Regions from separate parts of the Paenibacillus enshidis genome, predicted to be linked through region 2. Evidence: riboswitches for the same ligand, from Rfam matches in the RefSeq annotation. Region 2 holds a riboswitch; the other holds the start of a gene.
What was found. Region 2 has a riboswitch for cobalamin ahead of nikB (nickel ABC transporter permease). Riboswitches for the same ligand answer to the same signal wherever they lie in the genome.

Region 1 (8,067 bases), on a different contig from region 2:
GCTTTCTGAGAAGCGCTACCGCACGCAGACAGCAGGCAAATCAATGCTGTGCCAACCAAACACAGATTGAATAATCTTTTAAACTTAATCATGGCTTCCTCCGCTTGTCCAATCATTTGGACTGATATTTTCCATTCCGCTCATCTCTGGCAGAAATGTTATTGATGGTTTGCCTGTAATCGGATGCCTGACCACCTCAGTCGCCACTTCAAAAATGGTAAACAGCAGCTCGGGCTTGAGGATTTCCTCCGGTGTCCCTGCCACAATTACTTTGCCATCCTTCATGACAACCAAGCGGTCACAGTAGCAGGCCGCGATGTTCAGATCATGCAGCGCCGCCAATGAAGTGATTTTGAGCCCTTTTACCAGATCCATAATTTGCAGCTGATGCTTGATATCCAGATGATTGGTAGGCTCGTCCAGAATAAGAAATCTGGCCTGCTGTGCAAGCGCCCGCGCGATAAGAACACGCTGCTTTTCTCCACCGGACAGGGTTGAGAAGCTGCGCCCCACATCCTGCAGCAAGCCGACACGTTCCAGCGCCTGCTCCACCAACCTCAGATCCTCCCCACTATCCGGCTGATACCACTTTTTATGAGGATTACGTCCCATCAAGACCATGTCTTTGACGGAGAAATCGAAGGCGACCGGTGCTTCCTGGCTCACTACAGCGATCTGCCGGGCTGTCTCTCGATGCGATATGGAATGCAGGTTCTGTCCGTCAATCGATATCCGGCCGGAATCAGGCTGCAGGACACGGTAAATATTTTTCAGAAGAGTGGATTTTCCGCTGCCGTTTGGCCCGATCAGCCCGACAAGCTCACCCTTTCGCACATGCAGCAGAATTGAATCAATCAGTTGTTTGTCCTGCACACTGTAGGAGACTCCTTCAACCGACACATTCATTTACCGTTCCCTCCAAATGAGTATGTACTTCTGCGCAGCAGCCAGATGAAGAACGGCCCTCCGCATAAGGCTGTGACGATGCCAATCGGCAGCTCCTCCGGTGCCAGCACGAGCCGTGCGGCCACATCCGCCCAGATCATGAATATCGCACCAAGCAGCATGCTTAACGGCAGTACCCGGCGATGATCGGAACCGGTCATTATCCTGGCGATGTGTGGAATCATCAGCCCGACGAAGCCGATAGAACCGCTTACAGAGACAATCGTGCCTGTTATCAGGGCTGTAATAACGACGAGTAAAATACGAAAAGCGGCAATGTTGACTCCCAACGTCACTGCCGCCTCCTCCCCCATAAGCAGGGAATTCAGCGAACGGTGCAGGGACAATAGCACTGCAGCTCCCACAGCAACGATAAGGGCCGGGACGGTCAGATGCTCCCATTTCGCGCCGGTCAGACTGCCCATCATCCAATACATTGCGGAGCGGATGCCGTCCGCATGGGGGGCCAATGTGACGATAAAGTTAGTGGCGGCTGACAGCATCATGGAAGTGACAATACCGGACAGCAGCAATCTCGTTGTTGAAATCTCTCCACCAACCTTGGCCAGGATGAACACGAGCACCATGGCAAGCAGCGAGCCTGCAAATGCGGAAAGAGGCAGCGCGTATATCCCGAGAAAACGGAAGGCTCCGAAAATAATCACAAGCACCGCCGCTGTGGACGCCCCCGAAGAAACGCCCAGGATGTAAGGATCAGCCAGCGAGTTCCGTGTAAGAGCTTGAATCGCCGCTCCTGTGACAGCCAATCCGGCGCCAATGACAGCCCCCAGTAAAACCCGGGGGAAGCGGATATTCCACACAATATGCTCCTGCGCTTTCGTCCACGATCCATCCATCCAGCCATCCAGGAGAGGAAGATGAGAAAAGGCAATGTTCCACACCTGCTCGGGATGAATGCGCACGGGTCCAAGCATGACAGAGATGGTGATTGAAGCGATCAGGATAATCGTCCATGCCAGTAGATGAGCCACAAACCATACAGGTTTCGCTTGAGGCCCTCCATTCTGCTTTTTGTTCATTTAGCTCCTTTCCTCCCTTTAAACTTAAGGAGATTCTTAAAATACACAGCAAAAAAAGCACCCTCAAGTTGATGAGAGTGCCCGTACTGGATCAAAGAAAAGCGCAGGGCAGTATTCAGGCTGAGCTTCCATGATCACAACAGAAAATGAAAACAGCTGAAAAAAAGCCCGACGACATGCTCGTGAACCGTGCCGGCCACCCCCTATCCGCGTAGGTTAGTGACATCCAAGAAGCAGGCAGGTCTCCTGACTTGCGGATCTTCACCGTCTGCGGCCTTCCCGTCGAATAACGACAGTGACACGAACTTGCAGACCGGCTCCTCGCTTACAGTGGCGGGACCGTGCCGGATTTGCACCGGCTTCCCTTTTAAGACGAGGCTGCGCTTACGCACAGCTCGTCACCTGTTCTTTAAAATACTAAAATATAATATGAAAAACAATATAATGGTAGCATGTATAGAAACAGTTGTCCATTTCTTTAAACAACGCTAAAAGGCTCAAGCATACATGTCCGCAAGCGATTCGCTTATAATGTCAAGGCCTTCCTCCAGTTGCTCGTCGGTAATGACCAGTGGAGTCAGAAAACGGATCACGTTCCCATGAATACCGGCAGTAAGCAAAATGACACCTCTGTCATAACAGGCACGAACCAGCTTTGCCGCAAATGCTGCGGCAGGCTTGCCACTGGATGGATCCGTAAATTCAACAGCGCACATCGCTCCGAGACCACGGACATCACCGAGGATAGGGTACTGCTTTTGCAGATTATCAAAATGTTCTCTGATCCGCAGTCCGATCTGCCCGGCCCGTTCACAAAGATTCTCCCGTTCCATCTGGTCAATGACGGCAAGAGCAGCCACGCATCCCAACGGGCTGCCACCGTAAGTTCCCCCGATCTCTCCCGGATTAGGCGCATCCATAATATCCGCTCTGCCGACAACGGCGCTGATCGGCAAACCTGCGGCAAGTGATTTGGATACGGTGATGAGATCCGGCTCAATGCCAAAATGCGTGCTGGCAAACATCACACCCGTACGGCCAAAACCGGTCTGGATTTCATCCGCAATGAAGAGAATGCCATGCTGCTTGCACAGCTCAAACACACCATGGACGAACAGCTTTGGCGGTACAATAAAGCCCCCTTCTCCCTGCACCGGCTCCATAATGACCGCCGCCAGTTCCTCAGGCGCAGCCTCGGTCAGCAGAAAATCCGCAAACTGGTCGAGACAGAAGCGCGCATACTGCTCCTCGCTCATGGTCTCCGGACGATAGTACGGGTAAGGATAAGGGGCCTTATATGTAGCCGGGGCGAACGGGCCCATCTGGAATTTATACGGCCGCACCTTGCTGGTCAAGCTCATGCCCAGCAGCGTACGCCCATGAAAGCCGCGTGTAAAGGAGACGATGCCGGGCTTGCCGGTATACTTGCGGGCGATTTTCACGGCATTTTCCACCGCTTCGGCACCGCTGTTCAGCAGCACCGCTTTTTTGGCAAAGGAGCCCGGCGCAAGCGCCGCAAGCTTCTCGGCCAGCTCTATATACGGCTCATACATGCCGACATGAAAGCATGTATGCAGAAACCGCTCCGCCTGCCGCTGCACGGCCTGCACGACCGCCGGCGGGCAATGGCCGGCATTCATCGTGCCGATCGCGCCGGCGAAATCGAGAAACACGTTGCCGTCCACATCCGTGAGCAGCGCGCCGCTGGCGCTTTCCACAAACAGCGGAAAGTTATTGCCGACACCGCCCGCTACGGCCGCCTCCCTTCTACGGAGCAGCTCAGCCGTTTTCGGCCCGGGAAGCGGACCTTCAATCCTGGCATACTTGCGCTCTTTCCCCAACCTCATCGCTCTCCTTAATTGCGGTACCAGCCAAGGGGCTCGACCTGCAGATTGGTATTGATTTGCTTAACCTCCGTATAGGCCTCGTAGCCGAAGGTTCCCAGTTCTCTGCCGATGCCGCTCTGCTTGTATCCGCCCCAGGGGGCTTCATTGTAGGTAGGATGAAACGTATTAATCCAGGTGATGCCTGCCCGTAGCTTCCGGACGACCCGCTGCGCCCTTGCTCCGTTATTCGTGAATACCGCGCCGGCAAGCCCATACACTGTGTCGTTCGCCAGGCGGACCGCTTCCGCTTCATCCTTGAATGTCTGCACGACGAGCACCGGGCCGAAAATCTCCTCGCGTACAATGCGCATATCCGGCTTCGTATCTGTAAAAATGGTCGGCTGCAGGAAATAGCCCCTGGCATACTCGCCTTCCGTCAGCCTTTCCCCGCCGCACACCAGCGTTGCGCCTTCTTCTTTGCCCAGCTCAATATAGCTGAGCACTTTTTGCAAATGCGCCTCCGATACGAGCGGACCCATCTCTGTGCCTTCGTCAAGGCCGCTGCCAACGACGATGCGCTTCGTCCGCTCCACCAGCCGGGCCAAGAAGCGCTCGTACATGCTTTCTTCCAGCAGCAGACGCGAGCCAGCCGCGCAAATTTGCCCCTGGCCCGCGAAGATGGCGAACATGGCGTACTCCACCGCTGTTTCGAAATCGGCATCAGCAAATACGATATTCGGTGATTTGCCGCCAAGCTCCAGCGATATTTTCTTCATATTGCCGGCGGCTGCCTGCATAATGCTGCGTCCCGTGGCCGTGCCGCCGGTAAAGGCGATTTTATCCACCGCATCGTTTGCCGCCAGTTCATGACCGACCGTAGGGCCTGCTCCGAGCACAAGATTGGCCACTCCGGCCGGGAAATCGGTGCGCTCAATGAGCTCGAACAGCTTGACGGCAGTTACCGGCGTAAGCTCCGACGGCTTAAACACAACCGTATTACCTGCCGCGAGCGCAGGCGCCAGCTTCCAGGCGGCCATCAGCAACGGATAATTCCACGGCACAATCTGGCCGCACACGCCGATTGGCTCGCGTACGACGATGGCCTGCATCGGGTCGGCCACTTCATAGGTTTGCCCGTGCGGTTTCGTTGCCAGTCCGGCGTAATAGCGGAAGCAGGCGATGGCGTCGTGCACGTCCCCCTCCGCTTCCCGCAGCGGTTTCCCGCTGTCCAGCGTCTCCAGCCGTGCGAACTCCTCCTTCTCCGCCTCCAGCAAATCCGCCAGCCTGAACAGCAGCCGCGCCCGTTCCGTGGCAGGCGTCTCAGGCCAGCCGCCTTCATCAAACGCGCTGCGCGCTTCGGCAATGGCCTTCCGCGCGTCCACGACACCGCCTTCCGCCGCCTGTGCGATGGTTTCCCCGTTCGCCGGATTGACAATTTTCCTCGTTTCGCCTGATACGGCTTCCACCCATTGTCCACCGATATACATCCGTAACATGAACATTCCTCCTGCCCCCAAGAAATGTGAAACGGTCAAGCCTGCAAATAACGAGTAACGGACTGCAAATAAGGTTATGTCAACGATCGCCGGTGGGCTGCTGCTGGGTGATACAGTGAATGTTGCCGCCGCCAAGCGCAATTTCGTGCGTGTTCACCTGGACCACCTTTCTGTCCGGGAACAACGCGCTAATTTGTTTAAGGGCATCCTGATCGCGCGGGTCGCCAAAGGCCGGGATGATCACGCCTCCATTACAAATATAAAAATTGACATAAGTAGCAGCAAAGCACGTTCCCGTCGCCCGGCTGTAGCTGCGCCGTGCTCTGTCGATCCGCCGCGCTTCCTCTTCCGTAATGGTCAGCGGCGACGGAATCGGAATCCGGTGGATTTCCAGCTTCCTGCCACGCGCATCGACGGCATAACTCAGCGTTTGGTATGCCGCCTGCAAAACATCATACTGTGGATCATTCGGGTCATCCGTCCAGCTCATCGCCACGACGCCGGGCCGGACAAAGGCGGCCACCTCATCGATATGGCCGTCCGTTTCGTCAAAGCGCATGCCTTCCTTGATCCAGATCATCGTATCGACGTTCAGGTATTCCTTCAGCAGCTCCTCGATGTCATTTTTGGATAAGCCCGGATTCCGGTTAGGGTTTAGCAGGCACTGCTCCGTCGTCAGCAGCGTGCCTTCCCCATCCACATGAATGGAGCCTCCTTCGAGAATGAAATGCTGGGCGTCGTAACGGTCCTTGTACTCCATCTCCAGCACCTTCTGCTTCACCAGCAGGTCTTTATCCCATGGAAAATACAATCCGCCCTGCAGTCCTCCCCACGCATTAAAGCCCCAGTCGATCCCCCGGACCTCACCTTGGTCATTCTTGACAAAGGTTGGGCCGATATCCCGCATCCAGGCATCGTTGGAGGACAGCTCGACAACCCGGATCGGGGACGGGAAAACGGCACGGACATGCTCATACTGTGCCGAGCCCACTCCAATCGTCACCGGTTCAAACCGGGAGATGGCAAGCGCCACCTCCACGAAGGCATCCTGGGCCGGCTTGGCACCCATTCTCCACGTATCCGTACGCGTGGGCCACAGCATCCATGTGCCGCGATGCGGTTCATATTCAGCAGGCATGCGGAACCCGTCCCGTCTCGGTGTGCTGTTGATCGTTCTTGGCATACCAACACCTCTTGCTTAAGCTTTTGTTTTCTCCAGCACTTTGCGGAAGGTTGCGATGACCCGGTCCATTTCTTCCTTGCTGATTGTAAGCGGCGGTTCGATCCGGATCGTCTTGGAATTAATGAGCGTGCCCGCAACGAGAATGCCCTCGTCAAACATAGCCTTGGAGATTTCGTAACCTACCTCGTCACGATGAAATTCAATCCCGATCATCAGACCGATGCCTCGTATTTCCATGACCTTGTCTTCATGTCCTTCAGCCACCTGACGGAGACCCGCCAGGAAGTAGCGGCCCGACTCTTCTGCCCGAGCGGGCAGCTCTTCTTCAAGCAGTACATCAATGGTCGCAATTGCTGCGGCGCAGGCCAGCGGATTGCCGCCAAAGGTCGTTGTGTGCATGAACGGATTGGGAAACAGGCTTTGGAACACTTCTTCGGTAGCAACAACCGCGCCCGCCGGGATGACACCGCCGCCGAAAGCTTTGGCAAGACAAAGAATATCCGGCACAACCCCGTACAGCTCACAGGCGAACATTTTACCCGTGCGTCCCATGCCGGTCTGCACCTCGTCAAATACAAGCAGCGCACCGTATTGATCGCACAGCTCGCGCACCTGGCGCAAATAATCCGGCGGCGGCAGGATGATTCCGCCCTCGCCCTGTATCGGCTCAAGCAGTACGGCGGCCACATCCTCCCCGACCAGCGCGCAGGTCTCGAACGTTTTGCGCATCATGTCGATATCGCCGAACGGGATATGGCGGAAGCCTGGAATCAGCGGCAGAAACGGCTTGCGGAACATGCCTTTGGCCGTGCCTGACAGCGAGCCCAGGCTTTTGCCGTGGAATGCCCTCGTTGTGGAGATGATCGTTGTCCGCTCGCTGTACATTTTGACAAGCTTCAAGGCAGCCTCCACACTTTCCGTGCCGCTGTTTGTAAAGAAAGAATATTTTAGATCGCCGGGGGTTATGCGTTCCAAAATTTTGGCCAGCATCGCGCGCAAAGGGTCCAGCAAGTCCTGGCTGTGCAAGGCCTGCCGCCGGAGCTGATCCTCGACCGCCTTGGTGACCTTCGGATGCCGGTGCCCGACATTGTAGATGCCAAAGCCCCCCAGACAATCAATGTACTCCTTGCCATTGACGTCCTTAAAGCACGAGCCCTCATCAGACCATTCCACCGCAGCGAACTGCCCCCCCTGCGTTACCGTCTTCCGGTACTCCAGGAATCCCGGGTTAACGTTCTCACGAAAGCCCTCGACCGTTTCTTTTGTAATCCAGGCCGCTTCTTCCTTCGTGATCTCCTTTTTCGAAACCAGATCAAGCACCTGTTTGATATAGGCTTTGGTCTCTTCCTCATAACCTGGCTGACCGCTCATTTTTGATGGATCGATTGCCATGGATGACACCTCCTTGTTATACACTATAAACAAAATTTACTTATGAGGAAAATAAATGAACATCAATCATTTCAGCAGATATGTAATTTTATATAACACAAAAGCAAAAAAATCATCTTGAAAAAGAAAAAAACTGCAGTATATACTATGACTCATAAACTCAAAACGGGTAAGGGAGTGATTTT
Region 2 (8,067 bases):
TCTTGGTCAATTGCTGCAGTTCAAGCACGTTCATTTTCTCCTTTCCCCCCAGCCGGTATTTCCGGTAATTGTTTCTCCAACTTGTGCGATGCATGCAATTCCGCCACTTTTAACTCAGGTACTGCGGCGAGCAATTCACGGGTATACGGATCACGCGGCCCTTGGAGCACTTGGGCGGTACTTCCCCACTCCAGCAGTGCCCCTTCTTTCATAATGCCCACCTTATCTGCGATAGTAGCCGCAATCGCCATATGATGAGTGACCAGAATCATGCCTGTCTGCTGGTGGTCACGAAGCATTCCGAGCTGCTCCAGCACCTTGGCTTGTGCCAGCACATCCAGCGCGCTGGTCGGTTCATCCGCCAGCAGCAGCTTCGGCTGCAGAGTCATGGCCATAGCAATGGCCGTCCGCTGCTTCATGCCTCCACTGAGCTGATTCGGGTAGGCCTTCATGACACGCTCCGGGTCCTTTAGCCCAATCTCTTGCAAATGCTGCAGAGCGAGTTGATAAGCCTCACGTTTCGATAGGCGCAAATGGCTGCGAATGACCTCGATATATTGACTTTCAATTTTACGGATAGGATTCAAATAAGCGCCGCTGTCCTGAAATACCATCCCGATCTGCCGTCCACGGATGGTTTCCCAGCCTCGTCCTTTCAGCCCGGTAAGCGAGAGACCATCCAGCGTAATATTTCCTGCTGTGATACGGCCCCCAGCCCCTAGCAGGCCGATCATGGCCCGCAGCAGGGTAGATTTGCCGCTGCCGCTCTCGCCGACAAGAGCAACAACCTCACCGGGCTTCACGGATAGATTCACGTCGTGCAAGGCAGGCCGCTCATTGGCGGAATAGCTGACACTCAGATGGTCCACACGCAGCAGTGCATCCGCTGCCTCAGCCTGATCACGGATGCTGTCAGCGGACGCTCTCATCATTGCTGCCACCGAATATTGCGATCCAGCAAATAGAAATCAATCGGATACATCGCAGCCCCTGTAACCAAGCTTTTGCTCACAATGTTGATTGGCGTGTAGGTCACGAACAGGTAAGGCGCGTCATCCAGAATCATTTGCTGCGCCTTGGCGGCAATCTCGTATCGCTGCTCAGTCTCGAATTCCGAGGACAGGCTGTTGATTAATTTGTCCAGCTCAGGGTTGCTGTAGCCTCCGATATTCCACTCCGCACCGGTCTTGAAGTAAAAGTCCAGAATATACTGCGGGTCTCCGGTAATCCCTGTATTGATGCTGGTCAGCGCCAGATCGAAATTGCCGCTCTTCTGCGCATCCGTCAAATCCTCATAAGAGGTCAGCTCCAGGCCAACACCAAGCTCTTTCAGTTGGGATTGCATCGCCTCCGCGACGATGGAATCGGACTCATATGAGGCATTCAGAATCAGCCGGAGGGAGAGCTTCCGCCCATCCTTTTCCCGGATACCGTCACCATCACGATCCTCATAGCCTGCTTGGCTCAGCAGCTTTTTAGCCTGCTCAGGATCATAGGTATATCCTGTAATCTGGTCATAGCCAAAAGGCAGCGCCGAAGTGAACGGTCCTTTGGCTGCCTTCCCGCCCACAAGGGTACCCGCATACATTTCCCGGTCAATGCCGTAGGAGATTGCTTTGCGGACTGTGATATCGCTCAATGCCGGATTCTTGTAGTTGAACCAGACAAATTGGGTACGCAGACCCGGAATCTCATCAATCCTGTAACGGGAGCTGTCCTGGAACAGAGGCAGTTGGCTGCGGCCTACATTGCTGGCTACATCAATCTCCCCGGATTGCAGGGCCATCGCTCTGGTATTATCGTCGGCTATGTATTTGAACGTAATGCTCTGCACCTCGGCTGCACCGCCCCAATAGCCTTCATATCGCTTCGTCTCAATCTTCTGCTCCGGTGTATAGGAAGTAACCATATATGGGCCAGTGGCAATCGGCTTTTGGGCAAAAGCAGACGTATCCGCAGTGGTATCCACGATGACAAACAAAGGCTCAGCAATGTTGCCTGGCAAGGATGCGTAAGGTTCGCTGGTGCGGATCGTCAGGTTCTGGCCTTCGGAACTCATCGAAGCGATCGGGAGCGTGGACTTGCCGCGCGGGTTCAGAGAAAGAGAGCGTTCGAGCGATTTCTGCACCGCCTCCGCTGTCACCGGCTTTCCGTTATGGAAGGTCACCCCTTCACGGATATGGAATAGCCAGGTCTTATCATCCTGACGCTCCCAGCGATCTGCGAGCTTGGGAACCATCTGCATCTTCTCATCGAACTGGATGAGCGTCTCACCGATGGCCGCGCGCGTCAGCGTCCAGCCGTTCCATTCCTCTGCCGGATCAAGATTTGTCCCCAGCCAGAACAATGCCACATTCAGGTGCGTGCCTGCAGTTGCTTCATTTCCTGTTGCCGCAGACCCCGCAGCTCCGGCAGCTTGTGTACTCTCTGCACCGCCAGAGCCGGAATTGCCCGCCGTTCCCCCTCCACATGCAGACAGCAGCAGCACCATCAACACCCATACAGACATACTTCCAAATCGATTCGTGTAAAAAGCTTTGTCCCGCCTCTTCATTATATCTCTCCTCATGCTAGCGCTTATGTCTGGGATCAAGCACGTCACGCAGGCTGTCCCCCAGCAGATTAAAGATCATGACCGTGCCAAAAATAGCAAGACCCGGATAAATCAGCAGCCAGGGTGCGGTCTGCATATATCTTCGTCCTTCGTTCAACAGTGCTCCCCACTCCGGCTCCGGCGGCTGTGCGCCAAGTCCGAGAAAGGACAAGCCAGAGATGGACAATAACATGCCGCCGATATCCATCATCGCCATGACGATTAGCGGTGGCAGCACATTGGGCAGAATATAGCGCGCCAGAATACGGACAGGCCGTGCCCCGCCGAGCGCAGCGGCAGTGATGTATTCCTTCTGCTTATGCTGAATGACCAGACTGCGCACCATGCGGGCATATTTGGCCCACCACACGACAGAGAGTGCCACTACGGTATGAATCAGGCCGGGACCAAGCATGCCCGCAACCGCAATGGCAAAAATAATACCCGGAAACGCCATCAGTGTGTCCGCGAGCCGCATAAGCACGCTATCCACCCATTTGCCCGCATAACCTGCCAGAACACCAATCGTCACGCCAATCGCAGCCACAACCGCAACCAAAATGAAGGTCATGAGCAGCGAGGTCTTTGCCCCGTACAGCACCCGTGACAGCACACAGCGTCCCAGTTGATCCGTTCCCAAGGGGTACTGCCTGTCCGGAGGCTGCAGCACCTTCGTGAAGTCCGTTGCAAAGGGATCATGGGGAGCCAGTAAAGGTGCAAATATGGCCAGCACCAGCCATAGTCCGGCCAGTCCTAACCAGATGGAGAATAGCCGCTGCTGTATCCATAACTGTGCCAGTTGCTGTATCAGCATTCTCATTTATACGTCCTCTCCAAGTCTGAGCCGTGGGTCCCGGATATGTGTCCATACATCCACGACCAAATTAATAGATACATAGATGACGGCCATCCAGATGACATAGCCCTGAATCAGCGGATAGTCGCGTGCGATGATCGCCTCCAGCGCCAATTGGCCCACACCCGGCCAGCCGAACACACTCTCTATGATCGCTGCGCCGCCAAGTAAAGCGCCTGCAGACATCCCGAGCAAAGTCATTAACGGCAGCAGCGCATTTGGCAGAACATACCGCAGCATGATCGTGCCCTCCCGTACACCGCGCGCCTTGGCCCCGATCACATAATCCTGGGACATTTCCTCCAGCAGCACCGTGCGAATCTGCCTGCTATACTGCGCAATCAACGGCACAGCCAGCGTGCAGGCCGGGAGGATCAGGCTGCGGACTCCTGAACGTCCCATGACCGGCAGCAGCTGCAGCTTAACTGCGAAAATCAGCATTAGTAACAGCCCCAGCCAGAAGCTTGGCATAGACAGCCCTGCAAAGGAAAACACACGGATGAAATAATCCTTTGCACGATTCGGTTGCATAGCAGCTGTCATCCCCAGTGGAAAGGAGATCAGCACCACCAGCAGCAGAGCGGCACCGGCAAGCTCCAGCGTAGCAGGCATTCTGGACAGCAGGATCTCTGTCACCGGATATCCGTATTTATAGGACATGCCAAAATCACCGGTCAGCGCATGCAGGACCCATGAGCCATACCGAACAAGGAAAGGCTCGTCCAGCCCCAGCTCCGTCCGCACCTGTGCAACCAGTTCCTCTGAGGGAGTAACTCCGGTAGACATCAGCATCAATCGTGCAGGATCACCCGGCGACAGGTAGGTGAGCAGGAAGGTCAGGAACGAAATGCCCAGCAGCACGGCGGCCAGTTGAAGCAATCTATGGACAATATATCGGCTCACGCCATTCGCCGTCCTCTCCTGAGGGTAGTAAATACTGTTGCATAGCAGCATTTTGAAAATACACAAGCAAAAAAGCGGCTTTTCCCGCACCGAAACGGAAAAAAGTCGCTCCAAATAGACAGATTTTCAATGAAAATCGGACTCCTGTAACACCTTCCTATCTTCCGTAGGCATTGCTGTGTTGTTGAACGGGCAGGTCTCCTGGCTCCAGAATCATCATCCTTGCAGCGGCCTTCCCGGGTTATGACCCGGTGGCACTTGCTGCGACTCCTCTGTTACAGTGGCGGGACCGCGCCGGTATTGCACCGGACTTCCCTTTTAAGCAGCCATCCTTGTAGATGGAGCACCCAGTTCCATGTATGCAGTTGATATGTTTTACAAGTGTAAAGCAGCCTCATTTCAGTATAACGGGCGTGCTTGAAATGGGCAAAGCTTTTCTGCTTCTTTTACTTTGCAGCTGGCCAAGTTCAAGACTGCGCTGTTCCATCGGGCTTTTTACGTTGCATGAATCTCTATGACTGCGTATAGTATATGTGTAAGCTTATACCTTCTAAGGAGTGAATCATCATGGCTCGTACCAAAACCCAAAAAGCCATATCCCAGGCAGAGCGTGCGGGAAAACGCAGCTTTGCGGACAACCGGAAAACGAACGATCAGTACGGCGCTCTGTCGCAGCATGTACGAACCACCACCACCAGGCTGGAAAAACTGCATAAATTAAAGCATAAAAAGCGGATCGGAGACGATGGCGCTTTTTTTCGTTTTGAGGAAATTTTGGCGTAACTCTGCTACAGCAGGGCGGAAAGATGGTATCCTATGTATAATCCTTACCGTACAGGAGTGAGCCGTCATGACATTAGCCCGCACCGGAGAGATCATTCCCAGAGAGAAAGTGAACCTGGACAAAAAATACCCGATTTACATTGCAGACACCATCGGCGTCAGCTCCCCTTACCAGAAGCTGCACTGGCATGATGTGCTGGAGATCAATTATATTAAGTCCGGCTCCGGGTACTACATCATTAATGGCAAAAGATTTGAATTCCGGCAGGGAGACATTCTGCTGATCAACTCCAATGATCTGCACTGCGCGTATGAAGTGAAGGATCTTGTCATCATGGTCATTGAGTTCGATATGTCCTGGTTTGTCAGCAGCCTGCGTTATGATCCGGAGATTCTGTCCCCATACAAGGATATGGGCAGCCATTTCACCAACCTGCTTGACCGCACTTCGCCGCATATCGGGGAGCTGCGTACGCTTTTGCTGGAGATGCAGCAGGAGCATGAGCAAGCCCGTCCATCGTATATTTCCCTGGTGTATTCCCACTTGCTGCGCTTTCTTTCCTGTGTGAACCGTTATTTCCGTCTGGAAGACGCCAGACAGTGCAGCAGTGCCAACGTCAGCTCACTTCAGCTTGAAAAAATGCGTCAAGTCATCCACGCCATGGAAGAAAAGCTTTCCCACCCCTGGACCCTGGAGGAGCTTGCTGCCATTGTTTACCTCAGTCCGTCCAGGTTCAGCGATATTTTCCGCCGGGCTGTCGGCACTTCCCCCCTGGAATACCTGATTCAGCTCCGATTGGAGCATGCGCTGATGCTGCTGGAGCAGACGCAGATGAAGATCATGGATGTCGCCATGGAATGCGGCTTTCGCAGCCTGTCCAATTTCAATCATTTGTTCAAAAAGCACATCGGCCAATCCCCGAAACATGCCAGAATGCGTCAGCATCATACCCCCACGCTTCAAAAATAGCCATTTTCTAATAAAATATCACTCACAGTTGACACTGGAAGATAGAGTTCCCCCTCATCGGGCCAATATAATTAAAAAACCAGTAAGATAACGTAACTTTACAGACGTTTAACAGAAGAAATGTATTGTTTTCGCCCTGTAAAATAAGAAGAAAAGACAGGTTGCCTGACGCGGTTCTAACAAACAGAAACCGCAGAGTTCCTGTTAAAAGGGGGGGGCGTTTCTGCAGAGTGGCGTTCGTACGGAGCGGCAATTGGCGGCCAACCCGAACAGCGAAGCCTATCGAAAGCCGGGACGGTTGGTCAGATTTGCCCGGCAGTGGGAAATTCAGCTGATGGTTGTGCCTGCGCTGCTTTTCATTATCGTGTTCAGCTACGTCCCGATGTACGGGGTGCTAATGGCCTTTCAGGATTACAACATGTTCAAAGGCTTTCTGGCAAGTCCGTGGGTAGGCTTCAAGCATTTCGAAATGTTCTTCCATGCACCCGAGTTTTGGAAGATCATAAGGAACACCGTTGTCATCAGCCTGCTGAAGCTGCTGGTCGGCTTCCCTGCGCCCATTATTCTCGCGTTGATGCTGAACGAGATTCGCAGCCGGGTATTCAAAAGGACGATTCAGACGATCAGCTATCTTCCTCATTTTCTGTCCTGGGTCATCGTTTCCGGCTTTGTCGTATCCTTGCTGTCTACAGATAACGGCAGCCTCAACATTGCGCTGATGAAATTGAACCTGATCGAAGCACCCATCAATTTCCTGTCGTTGCCCGAATACTTCTGGACCATCCTGGTGACCACCGGAGTCTGGAAGGAGATCGGCTTCGCCTCCATCGTCTATCTGGCGGCCATTGCGGGTGTTAATCCGCAGCTGTATGAAGCCGCAGCGATGGATGGGGCAAGCCGTCTGCGGCAAATCTTTTCGATTACGATTCCCTCCATTATGCCGGTCATTATCGTATTTATGATTCTCGCCATCGGCAATCTGCTGAATGCAGGCTTTGACGACATCCTGCTGCTTGGCGCAAATCCGGTGCTGCGGGATGTAGGGGATGTTATCGATACCTACGTGTATCGGGTGGGGATACAGAATTCGCGTTATTCGTATGCCACTGCTGTCGGATTATTCAAGGCGCTGATCAGTGTCGGCCTGTTGGCAGCCGCCAACTATGCTGCTCGCAAATCCGGCAATAGCCTGTGGTAAACCGGACGTGGTCCGGGAGATTCGGCAGAGAGGAGGAGATGCATGAAGCTGACCCTGGAAGACAAGGTGCTGACGTTTATCATCTATGTTTTGCTGACATTGCTCGGATTCGCTGCCTTTTATCCGTTCTGGAACGCGGCGGTCATCTCGTTCAATGACGGCAACGATACGCTGCGGGGAGGCGTTACCTTTTGGCCCAGAGCCTTTACGCTGGAGAACTACGCGGTTGTGTTCAAGGATAAGCGGCTGATCGACGGGTTTATCATTTCGGTGCTGCGGACGGTGATCGGGACCGTTCTGTCGATACTTGCGACAGCCGTCTTTGCCTACGGCATGACCAAGCGGGAGCTGATGGGGCGTAAATTTTATATGATTGTCTGCATCATCACCATGTACTTCAGCGGAGGACTGATTCCGACCTATCTGCTTATCCGTGAGCTGCACCTGATTGATACGTTCTGGGTCATGATTATTCCCGGCATTATCAGCGTATGGAACATGATTATTTTCCGGACATTTTTTATGGGCATGCCGGACGGTCTCGATGAATCGGCGCGGATTGACGGCTGCTCGCACTGGGGCGTATTTTTCCGCATCATTCTGCCGCTGTCGGGGCCGGTGCTGGCGACCTTGTCCCTGTTTACCGCAGTCTATCATTGGAATGACTGGTTCGCCCCCAGCATTTATATCACCAATCTGGACCTGTTGCCCATTCAGACCAAGCTGCAGCAGATTCTCAATTCAAACATCATGAAAGAGCAGAT

Region 1: it holds a riboswitch for cobalamin, as region 2 does, so the genes downstream of both, ACE41H_RS02870 (FecCD family ABC transporter permease) here and nikB (nickel ABC transporter permease) in region 2, are expected to answer to the same signal.

The regions. Positions count from the first base shown of each region.
Region 1 covers NZ_JBHHMI010000002.1:64,817-72,883, forward strand. The annotation lists gene ACE41H_RS02860 (ABC transporter substrate-binding protein) at 1-92, opposite strand, end outside; gene ACE41H_RS02865 (ABC transporter ATP-binding protein) at 85-906, opposite strand; gene ACE41H_RS02870 (FecCD family ABC transporter permease) at 903-1,985, opposite strand; cobalamin riboswitch at 2,205-2,406, opposite strand; gene gabT (4-aminobutyrate--2-oxoglutarate transaminase) at 2,483-3,826, opposite strand; gene ACE41H_RS02880 (aldehyde dehydrogenase family protein) at 3,841-5,313, opposite strand; gene aguA (agmatine deiminase) at 5,387-6,490, opposite strand; gene ACE41H_RS02890 (putrescine aminotransferase) at 6,506-7,882, opposite strand.
Region 2 covers NZ_JBHHMI010000041.1:10,054-18,120, reverse strand. The annotation lists gene ACE41H_RS24020 (ABC transporter ATP-binding protein) at 1-34, opposite strand, end outside; gene ACE41H_RS24015 (ABC transporter ATP-binding protein) at 21-932, opposite strand; gene ACE41H_RS24010 (ABC transporter substrate-binding protein) at 929-2,554, opposite strand; gene nikC (nickel transporter permease) at 2,571-3,413, opposite strand; gene nikB (nickel ABC transporter permease) at 3,414-4,352, opposite strand; cobalamin riboswitch at 4,527-4,719, opposite strand; gene brfA (ribosome rescue factor BrfA) at 4,920-5,135, shown strand; gene ACE41H_RS23990 (AraC family transcriptional regulator) at 5,203-6,105, shown strand; gene ACE41H_RS23985 (ABC transporter permease) at 6,440-7,303, shown strand; gene ACE41H_RS23980 (carbohydrate ABC transporter permease) at 7,346-8,067, shown strand, end outside.